DNA from 3 places in the Psychrobacter sp. M4 genome. Region 1 is predicted to be linked to each of the others. Evidence: riboswitches for the same ligand, from Rfam matches in the RefSeq annotation. Region 1 holds a riboswitch; each other region holds the start of a gene.

Region 1 (5,963 bases):
CGTCATAGTCTATTACAAAGCTAGCTGGCTAAGTTTTTTTAAGCAAAGCATCAGCGCAGCTCATAGTGACAAAGAAAATCACTGAGCACTAGATATAGCGTGTTTTTTAGTAGATAGGCACAATATAGCGGGAAAATTTTGAAAATGCTATATTGATTTTAGCGTGAATATATGTTGCCATGAGGTGATAGCGAGCCAAAATTTTGGCAAAGGACGGCAGGATAAGGGTTAGCGCGGTTGTGTTAAATCTTAAAATAATTTGTAAAGAAGTCGTTATCGTTTTCTTTTTATTTATCGACAAATAATTGGTTATTAGTAGTAGACAAAATGCGAATACAAGATGGCTGCAACAACGCTGCTGATTTTACAGGAGCGCATAAAAAATCGCCACCTTTATAAGTGACGATTGTGGTATTTATAAACTTACTTACTTAAAATATCGCAGTGGTTTTCTAGTCCTAGCACTTACTTTTACAACGCTACGTTTTATACAACCATACGTACCGTTTTGGCCTCATCAAGAGCAGCGTAAAGCGTATTGACTTGCTCGGCGGTGGTCAGATACAGATTGACTCGTGCTGAGTGAAAGCGGCCTGTTTTAGAAGGTTTAACCTCGATAGACGCCAAGTCGAACTCTGGGAACTGGCTACCAAGGATGAGTTTGACCTCATTTAATAGCGTTTCGTGCTCGCCTTCGTGACCGATAATACTCATAGGATAGTCCATGGGGAACTCCCACAGCTCAGGGTTTTGAATATCGGTTTTTTTACCTTTTAAAACACCATCGTTGGCGACCAATTCGGTTACTTTAACTTCTCTTTTAGTCTCTTGGTCTTGATTGGTGTTGTTTTTTGGATCATCACTCATAGTAGTTACCTTGTTTTTATTGAAATGATAGCTTTCGGGTTAATAATGTTATCTAGTGTATTGACTATTTATGATGATGGTGTGGTCATTATTCAAGTGCTACGATAGGTGTGAGCTATAGTAGATGCTCTAATTTTTTTACCAATAACATTTTATAAAATGCTTTTTTGTTCACAGTATAGGCCGCAGACTATAAGGCCAAATTGGTAAGCTATTTTTTATAGCCACAAATGGCTACATAGTCGCCGCGCTGATAACCTTCGATCACTTCTTGCACGTTATCATTGGCATACATAGGATGCGTCAACAATGTTTGCGCGTATTCAAAACCTGTAAACCCACTGGCCTGCATGGCCCTGATTTTCTCCTCAGAGGTGCGCCAGTTTGCCGATTTTACCAGTTCAATGGGATAAGGGTCATTAGGGGTGATATGCGCAAGTAGCGGATGCGTCCAAGTATCTAAAGAGGCCGCTAGATTGTAAAGAGTGGCAAAACCGCTCTCTTTTGGCACATCAATGAGTATTAATTTGCCGCCAGTCTTTAGGGCAGCAAACGCCTTGTTAATACATAGATCCAAATCGCTGATATAACTGACACTGCCATTAAACAAGATAGTATCAAATTTACTAGGTTCGATGACGCACGCTTCAGCAGGACTGATATCAACTTGCAAGCCACGTTTTTCAGCGATCGCTGCCATATCCTTTGAAGGTTCGACCCCATACTTGATAGAGATATCAAAATCCTTTGCTAATAGCATCTCAAAGAGCCCGCTACCACAGCCTATAGATAGTATTTCACTATCCTTGTCTAAAAAGTAGGCGACCAGTTTTAGCTCACTGGCAAGTAAGTTTTGGTTATTTAAGAACCAGCTGTCATAAGCGTTTGCGTGTTCATCAAATACAGCCATAAGATTTCTCCTCAGGTTTGGGTGTTAAGTGATCGTAATTTTCTCTAACAACTGCTAATTTAAGACAGCTCTAAAGCCATCTGCCAGAAATTAACTTCCATACGACAAGCGGTATTAAATAACTGCTGCAACTTGTTGACTTGAGAGGGGACAGCTTGTGTCAAGAGCTCATTAATCTGAGCTTCATTTTGTACTGTGATGGCTTGAAACTCATCACTAGCAAAGACATCGATCCATGGCTGATAAGGGTTATCAGCCATGAAACCTTGGGCCTTGAGGCGTTCGCCAATCTCGCCATAACCCATCAAACAAGGGGCAATAGCGGCATAAAGTTCAATAAGAGAGCCTGACATAGCTGCATCTAGAAGATAGCGGCTATAAGCGATGGTTGCCGCAGATTCAGGGGTATTCTCTACCTCTTCAAGACTCATACCCCACTGACGACAAAAGTCCAAATACATGCCAATTTCTAGATCAAGCATGGCATTGATACCGGCTTGGCCCAGACGCATTTGTGCCAAAGTATCACTTTTATAAACACTCAAAGCCATCACTCGAGTGTAGTGGAGCAGGTATAAGTAATCTTGCTTTAAATAGTGGCGAAAGCTGTCTGGAGCAAGCGTGCCTGTCGCTAGCTGATTGACGAAGTTATGATGAATGTAATCATTCCATATAGGACAATTACGGCGTAACGTTTGATAGTCCATAGTGCTCACTTACTTTGATAAAAATATTGAGTAAGCAAATAGCGGGAAACAATAAACAAGCACGCACAAAAAAAGCCTTGCCGGTTTATATTATATAAACTGGAAAAGCTTATATAAACTGGCAAGGCATCGTTATGTGCTGAGTAATAAAGATTCACGCTTGTTTCCTACGTCAGTGCTAACTGCATCAGGTTCGCGGGTATTTCTCAGCGATGATTTTAGATATTGCTAAACTCTAAAATCAAAGCACCCCGACAAGGTTTTTTAAGAATTTTTGATAAAAGCTGAACAACTAAGTTTAAGACGTTTATCGTAAAGCTATGATAAACGAATCTAGCTATAATTAGCAAGAAGAGAAGAGTCAGGAGCCAAAAGCAAGAAGCCAAAAGCAATAATAGACAGAAGGGCAACAGGGGTTATAACCTGATTTAAAACTAGGCATAAAAAAAGCTGAGACACGCTCAGCTTTTATGCTTTTACAATTAATCTAGTTATTTATTAATCATTCTCTAAAAAAGAGCGCAGATGCTCAGAGCGTGACGGGTGGCGCAGTTTACGTAGTGCTTTGGCTTCGATCTGACGAATACGCTCACGAGTGACATCGAACTGCTTACCGACTTCTTCAAGGGTATGATCGGTTGGCATATCGATACCAAAGCGCATTTTGAGGACTCGTGCTTCGCGCTCAGTCAGATTGCCTAGTACATCGCGAGTGGCCTCGCGTAGACCTGCTGAGGTCGCATCATCAACTGGACTTGAGATGGTTGAGTCTTCAATAAAATCGCCCAAATGCGAATCTTCATCATCGCCGATAGGGGTCTCCATAGAGATCGGTTCTTTGGCAATCTTGAGCACTTTACGTACCTTGACTTCATCCATCTCTAAACGCTCGCCTAATTCCTCAGGAGTTGGCTCGCGTCCCATCTCTTGTAGCAGCTGGCGTGATACCCGATTAATTTTGTTAATAGTCTCAATCATATGCACCGGTATACGAATGGTGCGTGCCTGATCCGCGATAGAGCGAGTAATGGCCTGACGAATCCACCACGTAGCATAGGTTGAGAACTTATAACCCCGGCGATACTCAAACTTATCGACCGCTTTCATAAGACCAATGTTACCTTCTTGAATCAGATCCAAGAACTGCAAACCACGATTGGTATATTTTTTAGCAATAGAGATCACCAGACGCAAGTTAGCTTCGACCATCTCTTTTTTGGCGCGGCGCGCTTTAGCTTCACCAATAGCCATACCGCGGGCAACATCCTTCATATCATGGATTTCCATGTCGAGCTTTTGCTCATAATCAAGGATTTTGCGCTGTAATAAGATCACATCATCAACGACTTTTTCTAGGGTTTCGCTAAAGGCTGGGCTACCTTTTAAGCGTTCAGTGAGCCAATCGACGTTGGTCTCGTTGCTTGGAAAGGTCTTACGAAACTCAGCACGCGGCATACGGCCACGGCGGATGACCAGACGCATAATTTGACGTTCGTGTTTGCGCACATCATCGTAGACATCATGCATGATTGCCATGACTTGATCAGACATACGGTTATTGAGTTTGAGCATCATAAAGCGATTAGCAAGCTGCTCATAAGCTTCGACAGCTTGTGTGCTACCGCGGCCATAATCAAGTAGAGCTTGTTTGGCGATAATAAATAAGTTCTCAATCTCCTCTAAGCGTAGACGAACTTCTTCAGGATCAATACCTGTGGTTTCTTCTTCAACCTCATCATCAGCAGCTTCTATATCGTCGTCGTCCTCATCATCGTCGTCATCGACTTTAGCATTCGCTTTTGCTTTAATAACAGGCGCTTTTTCTTTTTCTTCTTTTATTCTTTCGCGCTCTTCTTTTTCTCTCTCTTTTTCCTCTTTTGCTGCTATTCTATCCTCTTCTGTTTCAGGGTCTAAGAATCCTGTAATCACATCAGAGAGTTTTTTCTCACCCTCTAATACGCGCTGGTATTCATCAAGGACGAACTGCACAGTACCCGGCCAGTGTGCCATAGCGTATTGAACATCACGAATGCCTTCTTCGATACGCTTGGCAATAGCAATCTCGCCTTCACGAGTGAGCAGATCAACCGTACCCATCTCGCGCATATACATACGTACAGGGTCGGTAGTGCGACCAGGCTCAGTCTCAACAGAGGCAAGCACCGCCGCTGCCTCATCGGCTGCCATATCGTCATCGCTTGAATCATCGTTCATCAAGATGTCGTCAGCATCTGGCGCGGATTCAAATATTTTAATACCAACGTCCGTCAACATCTGGATGATATCTTCGATCTGATCGCTTTCGGTAATAGAGTCGGGTAGCTGATCATTTACCTCAGCATAAGTAAGATACCCTTGCTCTTTACCCATTTGAATTAAGGTGGCCAGTTGAGAGGTGGACTTAGAAACTGACTTATCGTTCATAAATACTCGCTTGCATCGGGCACTTTTATGATGTGACAACTACTGCTTATTTGCTGCGCTGATCTAATCGATAGATTGATCGGCTAACAGCATATGATGTGTCAAAAATCACAAAAATGAATTAATGTGAATAAAGGCTCAAAAAACATCAATAAAACGCTAAATATAAACCTAACAAAAACTTAAAAATATATAGTTATAGCTAATAAAATAATAGCCATCATAAACAGCGGCGTAGTTTAACACAGACTACCACTTACCAGCACGTTGCATTAATTAGTGGCACTACTGTTTATAACTATCTTACGTATGACTATCTCGTTAAATGCCTGCTCGCTATATCCATAGATGATGGGGGCAATAGCTAGTGTTTTAAAGGGCGATCTTCTGACGGTACCTAATAAGCAAAAAATTCGCTCTAGATGCCCGTCATTAAGGCGGATTGTTCTGCTTGCTGCGCGCGCCGCCATTTACTCAAGTACTGCGCTTGCATACTCAAAATAGCAAGCTTAATATGATCTGGATTGTTGATCAGCTGTTGTCTTTCTTTTTTCATATGGCGTTCTATTAGTTGACTGACTAAGTTTTCAATCAATTCATCAACGCTTAATATATTACGTGCAGTAAGCGTCTTATAAAACCCGCCCCAGCTTCGACTCAAAATGGACTGATTGGCAGGCTCAAGGTTCGATAAAATAAAATGAGCGGCCGCATTGACGTCTGTTGGCAAATACAATAAACAACGTTTTATCGTCGTTACGATGTCGAGTAGTGCTGCATCCTGTAGATCTTCCCATGCCAGCGCTCTAAAAGCATCGGAGGAGGCTTTTTGTTTGATATGTGCCGGCAGGTTTAAGTTATCAATACCAGCTTGTTGCCAGATAGCGGTAAGGGGATCCTCTGTCAGAGCACGCGGCTGGAACAAAAAACACAATTGCAGCTGCTGGCTGATGGTCATGTCGCCATCAAAATCTAATAATGCGTCTTTGGCTTCACTGTTTTGACTGCGCTTGCCGCCAAGTTTTTGGTAGATATCATTGTTAAGCAGATAACGA
Region 2 (5,963 bases), 1.3 Mb from region 1:
TTGAATATAGGCACCTGATATGTCTTGTGGTAAGGTTATTTATAATTAGATAAACAGTATGCATAGTGTTTTATATTTTTTAATATAGAATCATAAAATTTGACTTTTATTAACTTTAATTAATACCAATAAGCATAGGATGTACGATTAATGGAATACGAAAAGCAACTACAACAGATAAAGAATGGTTCAGGTTTTATTGCAGCGCTCGATCAGAGCGGTGGCAGTACGCCAAAAGCATTAGAGAACTACGGCGTAAGCGGCGATGAATATGATAATGATGAATCCATGTTTGATTTAGTACATGAGATGCGCGCTCGTATCATGACCTGTAATGCCTTTGATAATGAGCGCGTCCTTGGTGCTATTTTATTCGAAGACACTATGGATCGCGAAGTTAACGGTAAACCTACCGCTAATTATCTTTGGGAAGATAAAAATATCGTACCTTTTTTAAAGGTAGATAAAGGTCTTGCTGAGCAAATGGATGGCGTACAAGTAATGCGTCCGATACCAGGTCTAAATGCGCTATTAGATAAGGCTAAAAAGTATCCAGTGTTTGGTACTAAGATGCGTTCAGTCATTTACGAGCCTAGTGTCGATGGTATTGAGAAAGTAGTGCAGCAGCAATTTGATGTCGCTAAACAAATTCTCTCAAAAGGTTTTATGCCTATCGTAGAGCCAGAAGTCAATATTGATAGCACCAAAAAACACGACTGTGAGCTGGTATTAAAAACAGCGATCTTACGTCATTTGGATTATCTCGACGATGATCATCAAGTCATGCTTAAGTTGACTCTGCCAGAAGAAGAGGGTTTTTATCAAGAGCTGATTAATCATCCAAAGGTGCTCAAAGTCGTAGCGTTATCAGGTGGTTATAGCCGTAAAGAGGCTTGTGATAAGCTTGAGCAGAATCCGGGTATGATTGCTAGTTTCTCACGTGCCTTTACCGAAGGTTTGAGCAAACAACAAAGCGATGAGGAATTTGCCGATACTATTGATCATTCGATTAATGAGATTTATGAGGCGTCAAAAGTCTAGTGGCTATTGAAATGAGAAAATAATTCTAACAAAAAAAAGCCCTGCTAAATAAGTAGTGAGTACTTAAAAGCAGGGCTTTTTTACGGATGCAAATACAGAGCTAAATCATTCAGACTAGACCTCTTTATACAGCTGACGACCTTCACGATTATACTTTTCACTCATCTCCTCCATCCCTTGACGTACTTCTTCAGGAGTGCCTGCGCCTACTTGCTCGACCAGATCAGTATCAACTTGTTTGATACGGTGGTTGGCATCCTTAAGATCGCCGGTACTTGGCGTCACAGCATTGTCCAAACCTTTGGCGTACTCGCGCACGTTTTGAGTGATTTTCATCGAGCAAAACTTCGGTCCACACATCGAGCAAAAGTGCGCCGACTTATGCGCGTCTTTAGGCAGCGTCTCGTCATGATACTCACGCGCGGTATCGGGGTCGAGTGCTAGATTGAACTGATCATCCCAGCGGAACTCAAAACGCGCTTTGGACAACGCATTATCGCGTGCTTGCGCTCCCGGATGACCTTTGGCTAGATCAGCCGCGTGAGCTGCGATCTTGTAGGTGATAATACCATCTTTGACATCCTTTTTATTAGGCAGACCTAAGTGCTCTTTGGGAGTTACGTAGCACAGCATCGCGGTGCCAAACCAGCCAATCATCGCCGCGCCAATAGCGCTGGTAATATGGTCATAGCCGGGCGCGATATCTGTGGTCAGTGGTCCTAAGGTATAAAAAGGCGCGTCGTTACACAGCTCAAGCTGTAAATCCATGTTCTCTTTAATACGGTTCATCGCCACGTGTCCGGGACCTTCGATCATCACCTGTACGTCGTGCTGCCACGCCACTTGCGTAAGCTCTCCTAATGTACGCAGTTCGCCAAACTGTGCTTCATCGTTAGCGTCTTGCAGACAACCGGGGCGCAGTCCATCACCAAGACTAAACGCGACATCGTACTGCTTCATAATCTCGCAGATGTCTTCGAAATGAGTGTATAAAAAACTCTCTTTGTGATGCGCCAAACACCACTGCGCCATGATAGAACCACCACGTGAGACAATACCCGTTAAGCGGTTGGCAGTCAGCGGTACATAACGCAAAAGCACACCAGCGTGAATGGTAAAGTAATCGACGCCTTGCTCAGCTTGTTCGATCAAAGTATCACGGAATATCTCCCATGTCAGATCCTCTGCTACGCCATCGACTTTTTCTAACGCTTGATAAATAGGCACCGTACCGATAGGCACAGGCGAGTTACGAATCAGCCACTCACGGGTTTCGTGAATATGGTTACCTGTAGATAAGTCCATGATAGTGTCCGCGCCCCAACGCGTCGCCCACGTCATTTTTGAGACTTCCTCGTCGATAGAGGAGCCAAGCGCTGAATTACCGATATTGGCATTAATTTTGACCAAAAAGTTGCGACCGATAATCATCGGCTCAGATTCAGGGTGGTTGATGTTATTAGGGATAATGGCGCGACCAGCTGCGACTTCACTACGGACAAACTCAGGGGTGATAATTTCAGGGGTATTGGCACCAAAGCTTTCACCGTCATGCTGGCGCATATCAGTCTGCTCGTGCTGCTTTTGAGTTTCACGAATGGCGATATATTCCATCTCAGGGGTGATAATCCCGCGGCGCGCGTAATACATTTGCGTGACATTACCTGCTTTGCCATCGACTGTTTTAGCGCGGCGCGGTTTGTCGATATGGGCAAATCTTAGATTAGCAGTAGTGATATCGCGAGCACGCGCTTGACCGTATGAGCTAGATAGACCGCTAAGCTCTTCGATATCACCGCGCTCTTTTATCCAGCCTTCGCGCAGTTTTGGCAGACCTTTAGTGAGATCGACATCAACAGTAGGGTCGGTATATACGCCTGAGGTATCATAGGTATAAAAAGGCGGGTTTTGCTCCCAATTGGACGCATCGACGCCTTGAATAGGTGTGGGATCCAAAGTGATTTCGCGTATTGGCACTCGAATATCTGGTCTTGAGCCTTGGATATAGACTTTTTTGGAGGCTGGAAGAATGCGATGTAAATCGCGCGCGTCCTCTTCAAAACGAGCGTCTTTTTGATGACGATGGGCAGGTGTTTTTAAAGCATCGGCTTTGGTTGATTTTTTGGTCTGAGTGGGGGCTTGAGTCGTCATAGGTGCTCCTAGCGTGTTGTTTAAAAAAGCAACACCGCAGAGCGCGGAGGAAGCAAAGGTTCACAAACAAAACTGATTGAGTTAAAACGGTCAAAGTAATAAAGCGAATAGTAATAGACGGTTTTAATCAATAATTAGACGTCGCTTTTATCTATTATCACTTTTAAAGTTAAAGCTGTATCAAAGCAATGACTAATAAAACAGTGACTATGAAAAAGGCATTTCTGCGCGTCGCTTGTATGTAAACTTTTTGCTGAAGACTTCCCTGCGTCGGTATTAACCGCATCAGGTTCAACGGGTGGTCTCTCAGCGAATGTACTTTGATTAAGTGCTTTTAAAAAGCAGTTAAACTAAAATACACCGCACCCCGAGTCTGTCAGTGTTGTGAGTCTTTTATACTAGCAAACTTTTATGAGGATAAGTAGCTATTTGTCAGCTGGCTTATGTAGTAGTTCTAAAAACAACAGCAATAAACTTATTTCTCAGGCGTCCAGCCTTGCGCGCGCTCGTAATCTTCGTTATTTAAAAACTTCTCACGTTGCTCTGTTAAGAACTTCTTAGCTTCAGGATCCATCATACTAAGGTGGTTTTCATTGATCAGCATAGTTTGCTGCTCAAGCCATTCTTGCCATGCTTTATCAGAAACTGTTTCCTGTATCTCTTGTCCCTTTTTATTGGGAAAAGGAGGATTGACCATTTTTGGTAGATCTTGCTTGTATTTACGGCAAAAAACTGTATTAGCTTGGGGATTAAAAGTATCAGCCATGAGTAACTCCCTATTATTAGTGTGATAATTATTAGTTTGGTAGTGGGTTTGGTTGTCTACTGTTTTGATCCAATTAAGCGAAAGCCTTTAGGCGTGCACGACCATTAATAACGGCTTGCTTGACTTGATTGGGCGCAGTACCACCTAAATGATCACGGGCAGCCAGTGAGCCCTCGAGCGTCAAAAAGTCGAACACATCATCACCGATCGCAGTGCTAAATTGTTGCAACTGTGCTAAAGACAGATCGCTCAAGTCAACGCCTTCCTTTATAGCCAAAGCGACAGTATTACCAACTACTTCATGGGCATCACGAAAAGCAACGCCATTACGCACTAGATAGTCGGCCAAATCAGTAGCCGTTGCGTAGCCTTTCATAGTGGCCGCACGCATATTCTCTTTGTTTGGGACAATGTTCGGCAGCATATCAGCAAAAGCGAGGAGCGAGCCGGTCAACGTATCCACACAGTCAAATAGCGGCTCTTTGTCCTCTTGGTTGTCTTTATTATACGCCAGTGGCTGGCTTTTCATCAGGCTAAGCAAAGTCATCAGCTGTCCAAAGACCCGCGCCGCTTTGCCACGTACCAACTCCGGCACATCAGGGTTTTTCTTTTGCGGCATGATTGAGGAGCCGGTACAAAAGCGATCTGGTATTTGTACGAAGTTAAACTGCGCCGACATCCATAGGATAATCTCCTCGCTCATACGCGATAGATGCATCATTAAAATGGACGCAGCGGAGGTAAATTCAATAGCAAAGTCACGATCAGAGACCGCATCCAAGGAGTTTTGGCAAATACCTTCAAAACCGAGCAGTTCAGCGGTAATAGTGCGATCTATTGGAAAAGTCGTGCCAGCAAGAGCGGCGCTGCCAAGCGGTAGCTGATTAATACGGCGCCGCGCGTCGACAAGGCGTTGGGTATCACGGTAGAGCATCTCAAACCATGCCATTACATGGTGACCAAAGCTTACTGGCTGCGCGGTTTGCAGATGGGTAAAGCCTGGCATAATCGTATCGGTATGCTGCTTGGCCAAATCAAGCAAGCCGCTTTGCAAACGCACCAGTAGCGCAATAATATTATCGGTCTCTTCACGTAGCCAAAGACGAATATCGGTTGCTACCTGATCGTTACGGCTACGTCCGGTATGCAGTTTCTTGCCGACTGCGCCTACGATATCAGTCAGGCGCGATTCAACGTTCATGTGCACGTCTTCAAGGGTAGTAGACCAATTGAATTCGCCCGCTTCAATCTCCCTTAATACTTGCTTGAGGCCATCGATAATAGTGGCGACTTCCTCGTCGGTTAGAATATTGCACTCTTTGAGCATGGTCGCGTGCGCGATAGAACCTTCGATATCGTGACGAGCAAAACGCTGATCAAAGCCTACCGAGGCGGTGAAGGCGGCGACGAAGCTATCTGTCGCTTCGCTAAAGCGTCCGCCCCACATTTGCTGACCTTGACTATTGGTCGCGCCGCTTTGTAACGTACTATCCGCTGCATTTATGCTAAAATCAGTGGCACTTGGATTTTTATTTTGCTCAGGAATGTTGGAATTTGAAGAAGTTGCGTTCATATTGGTCTAAGACAAGTCAAGAGAATAAGAGCTCAAGTATAGCAAAGGATGAGGTTGCCTTACTAGCCGAGCGCTTAGAGTTTTTTATGCCAAAGCTCATGGAGGTAATGAAACCTTGGCAGTGGCTGCTCTATATATTTTTTTGGTCGTTGTTTGTGACCACTATTGATCGTCATGATCTAGCAACGTGGTCAGATTTTTTCATCAAGTTTGTTAGCCGAATTGTTCAATACACGCTAAGCATTATTCCCTCGTTTTATTTGATTGATTATCTGCGTCCAGTTTTTAAACGGGCTAATCCTATTGTCGTCAGTATACGTATCTTACTAATACTGACGACTACTGCTATAGTGTCGGTGACTTTGGTTATGTTAGTCATGATAAATATGGGCTGGATGGTGTATGACCGTAAAGCATTTATCTTAAATATAT
Region 3 (5,963 bases), 450 kb from region 1:
CCTTTTAAAAACGTTGGCACTGCCAATTGCTGGGCTTGGGTGATCATCTCCTCGCGGCTTTTAGCTTCTGTTACCCCAAGTAAGTCAGCTGCTTCTGGCAAATTTGGGGTGATAAGCCCTGTTTGTGGTAATAGCTCACGCATTGCTGATAACGCATCGGCATCAAGCAAACGATCACCACTTTTGGCGACCATTACTGGATCGAGGACGACTTTTTTGGGCTGGTAGGCTTTTAGAGCGTCAGCGACGCAGCGGATAATCTCCGCTGTGCCAAGCATACCAATTTTGACCGCATCGACACGTACGTCATTAAATACAGAATCAAGCTGCGCGCGTACCATCTCGGTGGACATCATTTGGATCTGCTGCACGCCTTGGGTGTTCTGTGCCACTACCGCAGTAATGACGCTCATCGCATAGCCGCTATTGGCACTAATGGCTTTGATATCGGCTTGAATACCCGCGCCGCCCGTGCAGTCGGTACCAGCGATAGATAAAATGTTAGGGATCATACTTGCTCTCCTAATAAGTTTTTAGCAGCGACTTGAGGGTTTTGCGCCGCACAAATCGCAGATACCACAGCGATACCATTACACCCTGAACCATAGACTTGCGCCGCATTACTTTGATCAATACCGCCAATGGCGACAGTGGGCAGCTGGCTTGCAGCGACTAACTTTGCTAGACCTTCTATACCAATAGGAGTAGCATGATTGCGCTTGGTTTGAGTGGCAAACACAGGACCCACACCAAAATAATCTAGCTGCGTAAGATGATTTGATTGGGCGACTTTTAATTCCTCTAGCGTATTAATAGACAGTCCCAGCCAAACGTCTGCGCCTAACAATGAGCGCGCCTTAGTGATGGACATATCACCCTGACCCAAATGTACGCCATCCAGCTTAGCTTTTTTGGCAATATGCACTCTATCGTTGAGTACCAGCGGCACGCGTCCAGCGATCGCTTCTTTAAGCTGACAAGCTATCCGATATAACGCCTCATCGCTACTGTGTTTGTCGCGCAATTGCACCATAGTGACTCCGCCTTCAATAGCGGCGCAAACGGTATCGATCAGGCCGCGCTGGCTGCACATGGCAGTATCGGTCACCAAATATAAGCTCAATGCATCGCTGGGTTTGCTTAGCGTTTGAGTAGTATGTTTAGTCATATTCCACCTATTTTTATTTATGTTCAGTCACTCTAGCGTTTTTAGAAACTGTCTTTGCATCCAAGATATAAAGCGCATCTAAAAACTCGACATAAAAGCTGCCTGGCCCTTTAGCATTGGTATCAGCGATCTCGCCCGCTTGCCCGTAATAGCATAAAGCGCTGATTGCTGCCGCTGCCAAATGATCACGATTAGCGCCAGCAAAAGCGCCGATAAGAGCTGTTAGCGCACAGCCAATTGCAGTCACATTGGTCATCATAGGTGCGCCGTGCTGAATCGCCCATTGCTGTAAGCCATCAGTGACCCAGTCAATCTCGCCCGTTACGATGACTACTTTGGCAAATTGAGTGAGGTGTTCAGCCGCTATTTTGGCAGCTTCCACGGTATCACCGCTGTCAGGGCCTTTACTTTGACTACCCATACCCGCTAACGCCAAAATCTCTGAGGCGTTACCACGGATAATGTCGGGCTTGAATGCTAATAGTTGCTCACAGCTTTGCCGGCGGTAAGTGGTAGCGCCGACAGCAACAGGGTCTAAAACCCAAGGGATATTTGATTCATGAGCGACTTTGACGGTAGCAAGCATACTGGCTAGCCATTCAGGAGATAGCGTACCAATATTAATGGTGAGAGCATTTGCTAAATGCACAAATTCTGGTGCTTCATCGAAAGCATGCACCATCGCAGGCGAACAACCAGCGGCTAATAAAACATTAGCAGCGGTATTCATAGCGACAAAATTAGTGATGTTATGTACTAAAGGTACTGTATTACGAAATGAGGTAAAACAAGAATGTATCAATTGCGGTTGCATTTCCCCTCCATGGTTAAAATGATGGGCAGGAAAATACATAGAATCATGATAGAGATGATGATTGCTATACACTCCCTACGCCAGTATGATCTGGATCAGGTTCAAAGGGTACGTCTCAGCCTTACGGCGCCCCTGTGAATAACGTTATTTACTGGTATTACTATAGCGGTTTATAATCAATATTGCCATCATTAATCGTACCAAATACTTGCGCGCGATTAACGATCTCAGTTGCCCAAGCCCGATGTGTGGCAGGCTCGAGCATAGTATTGTTGTATTTAAATACGGCTTTGGCTTCCTCATGCAGGATCGCTTGTGCTTCATCTAAGATGCTCATTGGCACGCAGTAAGCTTGTTGAACTAGCGCAATTTGACTGGGGTGAATAACCGTTTTACCCACCAGTCCCAAACTAACATCACGATTAAGCTCTTGCATAAATAGCATAGGCTCATCTAAATACTCAAACACGGGCGCTGTTAGATAAAAACCATGCGGTACAAAGCAGCCGAGTAGCTGATAGGCAAGCGTACCAATTGGGGTGTCATAGACGATACTGTTTTTGGGACGACGCAGGCGCAGCGCGGCAAATAAATCGTTGCCACCAATCCGTAGCGCAAAGACAGGCTGGTTAAAAGCTTCTTTAAAACCAATGGCCAGTTCCTGATTATGATTGGGGTCAAATAGAGCTGCTGTCTCAAGTGTCGGCATCAATAGTTGATCTCGGCTCAAATTTTGACAAGCCAGTCGCCAATCAGACAAGCTACACATATCGACTTTGGGCAATACAAAACCATCGAGCAGCTCAATATGCTTAAAGTTCGCGAGCTTTTGTAGCATTATAGGATTACGCGCGCGTACGAATACTAAAGGACGCGTCGGCTGCTTTGCTTGATCATCTGTAGGTTCTGAAGGCTCATTGATGCTATCGACATGCGCCGCCCAAGTAGCAAGCAGCTCTTGCAAGCGTATCATGGCAAGCTCCACATCAGTATGACTGACCGCATCTTCTAAACAAATAATAATACTATTGATTGTCGGCAATCTATCACGCTTAATCACTTGCCAAATATCTTCGCGAGTGGCAGGCATATAAAGGCTAGCACCCAGCTGATACGGGTGATGAGTCTGTGGCCTTAGCATCGCATGACGCTCAGTAACGAGATGCTCATAGGACTGAGTATAATTATAAAGACTGGATGGTTTATCTGGCATAATAGCGGCTATCTAAATAGTAATGAGTATAGGGATTAGAATGAGTATAAAGGTCAAACATGCAGAGCTAAGAACAGCAAACACTTATATTGATAGCTGATAACTAACTCTCTGTCATGCGCTGTTTGATCAAGGTGATGGCTTGGTAGGGCAGTATTTTAGCACCTAACACACTAATAGCAATATCGCGCTCCTTACATAAATGACGTAGCAGTACTGTATCTTGGTGGTCAGCACTTGCAAGCAAAATACGTTCAGGATCGCGGCGCAGTATCGCCCGTGTCGCTTCTGCAATAGTTGGCTTGATACGGTTGCGATTATCAATTCGATAATACGTTGCCAATTCATCGATTAAAGCCGCGGTTTGGTAGCGTGGTTGTTTAAAGGTCGGTAGACGCTGCGGTAGTAAGGTTAGGCGCTGCCGTACAGCATCGATATGATCGATAAATGCCAAACTGTGATCTATACTTACTAAGTTATCATAAAATACACTGCGATGTAGCCCCAATTGCGGCTCGGTATATAGCGTACGTGATATCAGTCCTGATACGGTACTATTGAGCAGTCCTGAGGGAATAAGCCAGTCATCGATGCTTGCTGCCAGCCAAGCGACGCCCGCTGGATCAGCAAGAGTAAGTAGTGGTATAACATTTTCGCCTCGATGAAAAATATTGACAAAGTTAGCGTGATTCATATCGTTAAACGGCTCAAGACTGCGTGCTAATTCTTGATAAATTGCCCCTTTACCGGTCCAGCCATCAACGAATACGATAGGGCTGTTTGGATAAGCACTAAGTATCATTTGCAAAGCGACAGTATCTAAACCGCGATCGCGAATAATGCTGATGCCATAATGCACACTTGGCAAACGATAAGCGCTATTCGTATCTGTTAAGGCACGCTGTAACAATACACCAATTGGTAAACCTGCTCGTACTAAGCTAACCAATACTAGCGGCTGCTTATCGTCAATTGCTTCGTTGAAGATATCATGCAGCGTATAAGCTAAATTAGCAATATCACTTGCGGTTCTATCCGCTCCTTGCTCAAGTGCTTGCTGATACAGCTGCTCATGCTTCGCTGTTGGTACTTGTTCCAGCGTCAGCATATCGGAGTAGTGGCGCTGACCGCTTTGAATCAGTACCTCTTTTTGGCTAACCGGCACATCAGCGACCGCGTCTTTATCCACGATATCAAGGAGCACGGTGACATCGGAGGGCAGATAGCTTCCTGAGCCAAATTTCTCTAAAGCTTGAGTCATTTTATTAGTCATAACTACTCTATAAATTATTTAGTATCAAGTTGTCCATGCAGCTGACCATGATTGGGCATACCGTACCAGTCTAATAGTTGTAAAAAAGGTAAATCGGCCAAGCTATCGCCAAAACCAAAGCTTGGCCGCTCATGATCTAAATGGTTATCCAATAGAAACTGTACGGCGTGGCGTTTATGAATAGCATGCGGTAGAATCGCTAGATTATTGGCGTTTACATGCACATAAAAATCTTGCTCGAAATCACGTATTAACGTCGGTAGCTGTGCTGCTAATTTGATTAGCGCTTGATGATCTTTTTGCGCATGTTTGATAGCAAGGTAAATAGTTAACTTTTCATTATTAAAGATGTCTACATGTGGAGTAAAGCGCAAATGACTATTGGCATTTTGGCTATGTTTAGCGAATAATTCGCTCAGCCGACTCAATTTATCTTGCAAGGGCTTAAGCTTGTTATAGATATGCTGTTGCCATTTATCAAATAGTTCGCCGTCAGATGTCAAAATGATTGCGCCATGGGTCAAAACTTGCCAGCTATTAAAGGGCAGTTTGACACGCTTAATCTCATCCCGATCACGCGCGGTAACCACTATCAGCTCGGTGCTAGTAAGTAACCAATTAAAAAAGGCAGCTTGACGCTGAGTCATAAAACTAAGCGGCTCACCCTGTTTATTTACTGTGGCACAAATTAGATTTTCAGTATTGGCGGTAGGCAAATCCCAAGCATCAATTTTACGTTGGGTTTGAAATAGGGTGTCGTCTAAATCCATTAGGGCGTAGGGTTTTACTACATTTGAATGAGACTCGAAGAAAGCGGTGGTCATAAGGTATCCGTGATATAAGTCTGGATTTAATTAGATTAGTGGTGTGGGTTTGTAGGGTGCGGTTAGTTTTATCAAGTTCTCGAAGAGAATCAAGATAATACGTAACCCACCGCTTTATAACTTTATCAAGTTTAAATGGTGGGTTACGCTGCGCTAACCGCACCCTACGCTAAATCAAGGATTCAGGCATCGACCCCCACCACGAGCACATTATCCAAATCCTGCCACAGTTTATCAACACTATTTGTCGCCGTCTCCACACATAAGACAATCAAATCCCAATCCTTAGGCTCGACGTTGTAGACGAAATTGGTCATGCCCAGTCCATAATTGTCACTAAAGCTAAGTATCCGATTTATCGCGCCGCCAAGCGCAATCGGCGAGCGAGTTAAAGCACTAAATCTAACGATTGTGTTCGTCTTAGAGTCGTCAGCTTTAGTTTCAGACTCTAACCATTCTGCGAGTAAAAACGGCAACCACACAAACTCATTACTGCCCAAGACCAAAATCCGCTTTGGTAATCGACTTTTATCAAAACTGGTTTGTCTTTTGAAACGTGCAAATGCTCGTTGAAAATGCGTTAAATAGTTAACAAAGCCATCTGTACTATCAAGGATCGGCAAGCGCCCCCAATTACCGGTATCACCTAATGGTTGACTACCAGCTTCGGT

Evidence for each region. Region 1 has a riboswitch for thiamine pyrophosphate ahead of tenA (thiaminase II). Riboswitches for the same ligand answer to the same signal wherever they lie in the genome.
Region 2: it holds a riboswitch for thiamine pyrophosphate, as region 1 does, so the genes downstream of both, thiC (phosphomethylpyrimidine synthase ThiC) here and tenA (thiaminase II) in region 1, are expected to answer to the same signal.
Region 3: it holds a riboswitch for thiamine pyrophosphate, as region 1 does, so the genes downstream of both, thiM (hydroxyethylthiazole kinase) here and tenA (thiaminase II) in region 1, are expected to answer to the same signal.

What each region holds. Positions count from the first base shown of each region.
Region 1 covers NZ_CM146740.1:1,408,578-1,414,540, forward strand. Annotated here, with positions in the region: gene ACR63N_RS05895 (YbeD family protein) at 487-867, opposite strand; gene ACR63N_RS05900 (class I SAM-dependent DNA methyltransferase) at 1,079-1,777, opposite strand; gene tenA (thiaminase II) at 1,837-2,484, opposite strand; TPP riboswitch at 2,632-2,748, opposite strand; gene rpoD (RNA polymerase sigma factor RpoD) at 2,983-4,908, opposite strand; gene ACR63N_RS05915 (DNA primase) at 5,327-5,963, opposite strand, start outside.
Region 2 covers NZ_CM146740.1:143,182-149,144, forward strand. Annotated here, with positions in the region: gene ACR63N_RS00630 (fructose bisphosphate aldolase) at 151-1,041, shown strand; gene thiC (phosphomethylpyrimidine synthase ThiC) at 1,156-3,192, opposite strand; TPP riboswitch at 3,438-3,572, opposite strand; gene ACR63N_RS00640 (oxidative damage protection protein) at 3,668-3,958, opposite strand; gene argH (argininosuccinate lyase) at 4,032-5,405, opposite strand; gene ACR63N_RS00650 (sensor histidine kinase) at 5,618-5,963, shown strand, end outside.
Region 3 covers NZ_CM146740.1:958,094-964,056, forward strand. Annotated here, with positions in the region: gene thiD (bifunctional hydroxymethylpyrimidine kinase/phosphomethylpyrimidine kinase) at 1-512, opposite strand, end outside; gene thiE (thiamine phosphate synthase) at 509-1,168, opposite strand; gene thiM (hydroxyethylthiazole kinase) at 1,182-1,982, opposite strand; TPP riboswitch at 2,038-2,126, opposite strand; gene ACR63N_RS04140 (HpcH/HpaI aldolase/citrate lyase family protein) at 2,143-3,195, opposite strand; gene ACR63N_RS04145 (cysteine protease StiP domain-containing protein) at 3,299-4,468, opposite strand; gene ACR63N_RS04150 (HAD hydrolase family protein) at 4,483-5,292, opposite strand; gene ACR63N_RS04155 (phosphoribosyltransferase domain-containing protein) at 5,475-5,963, opposite strand, start outside.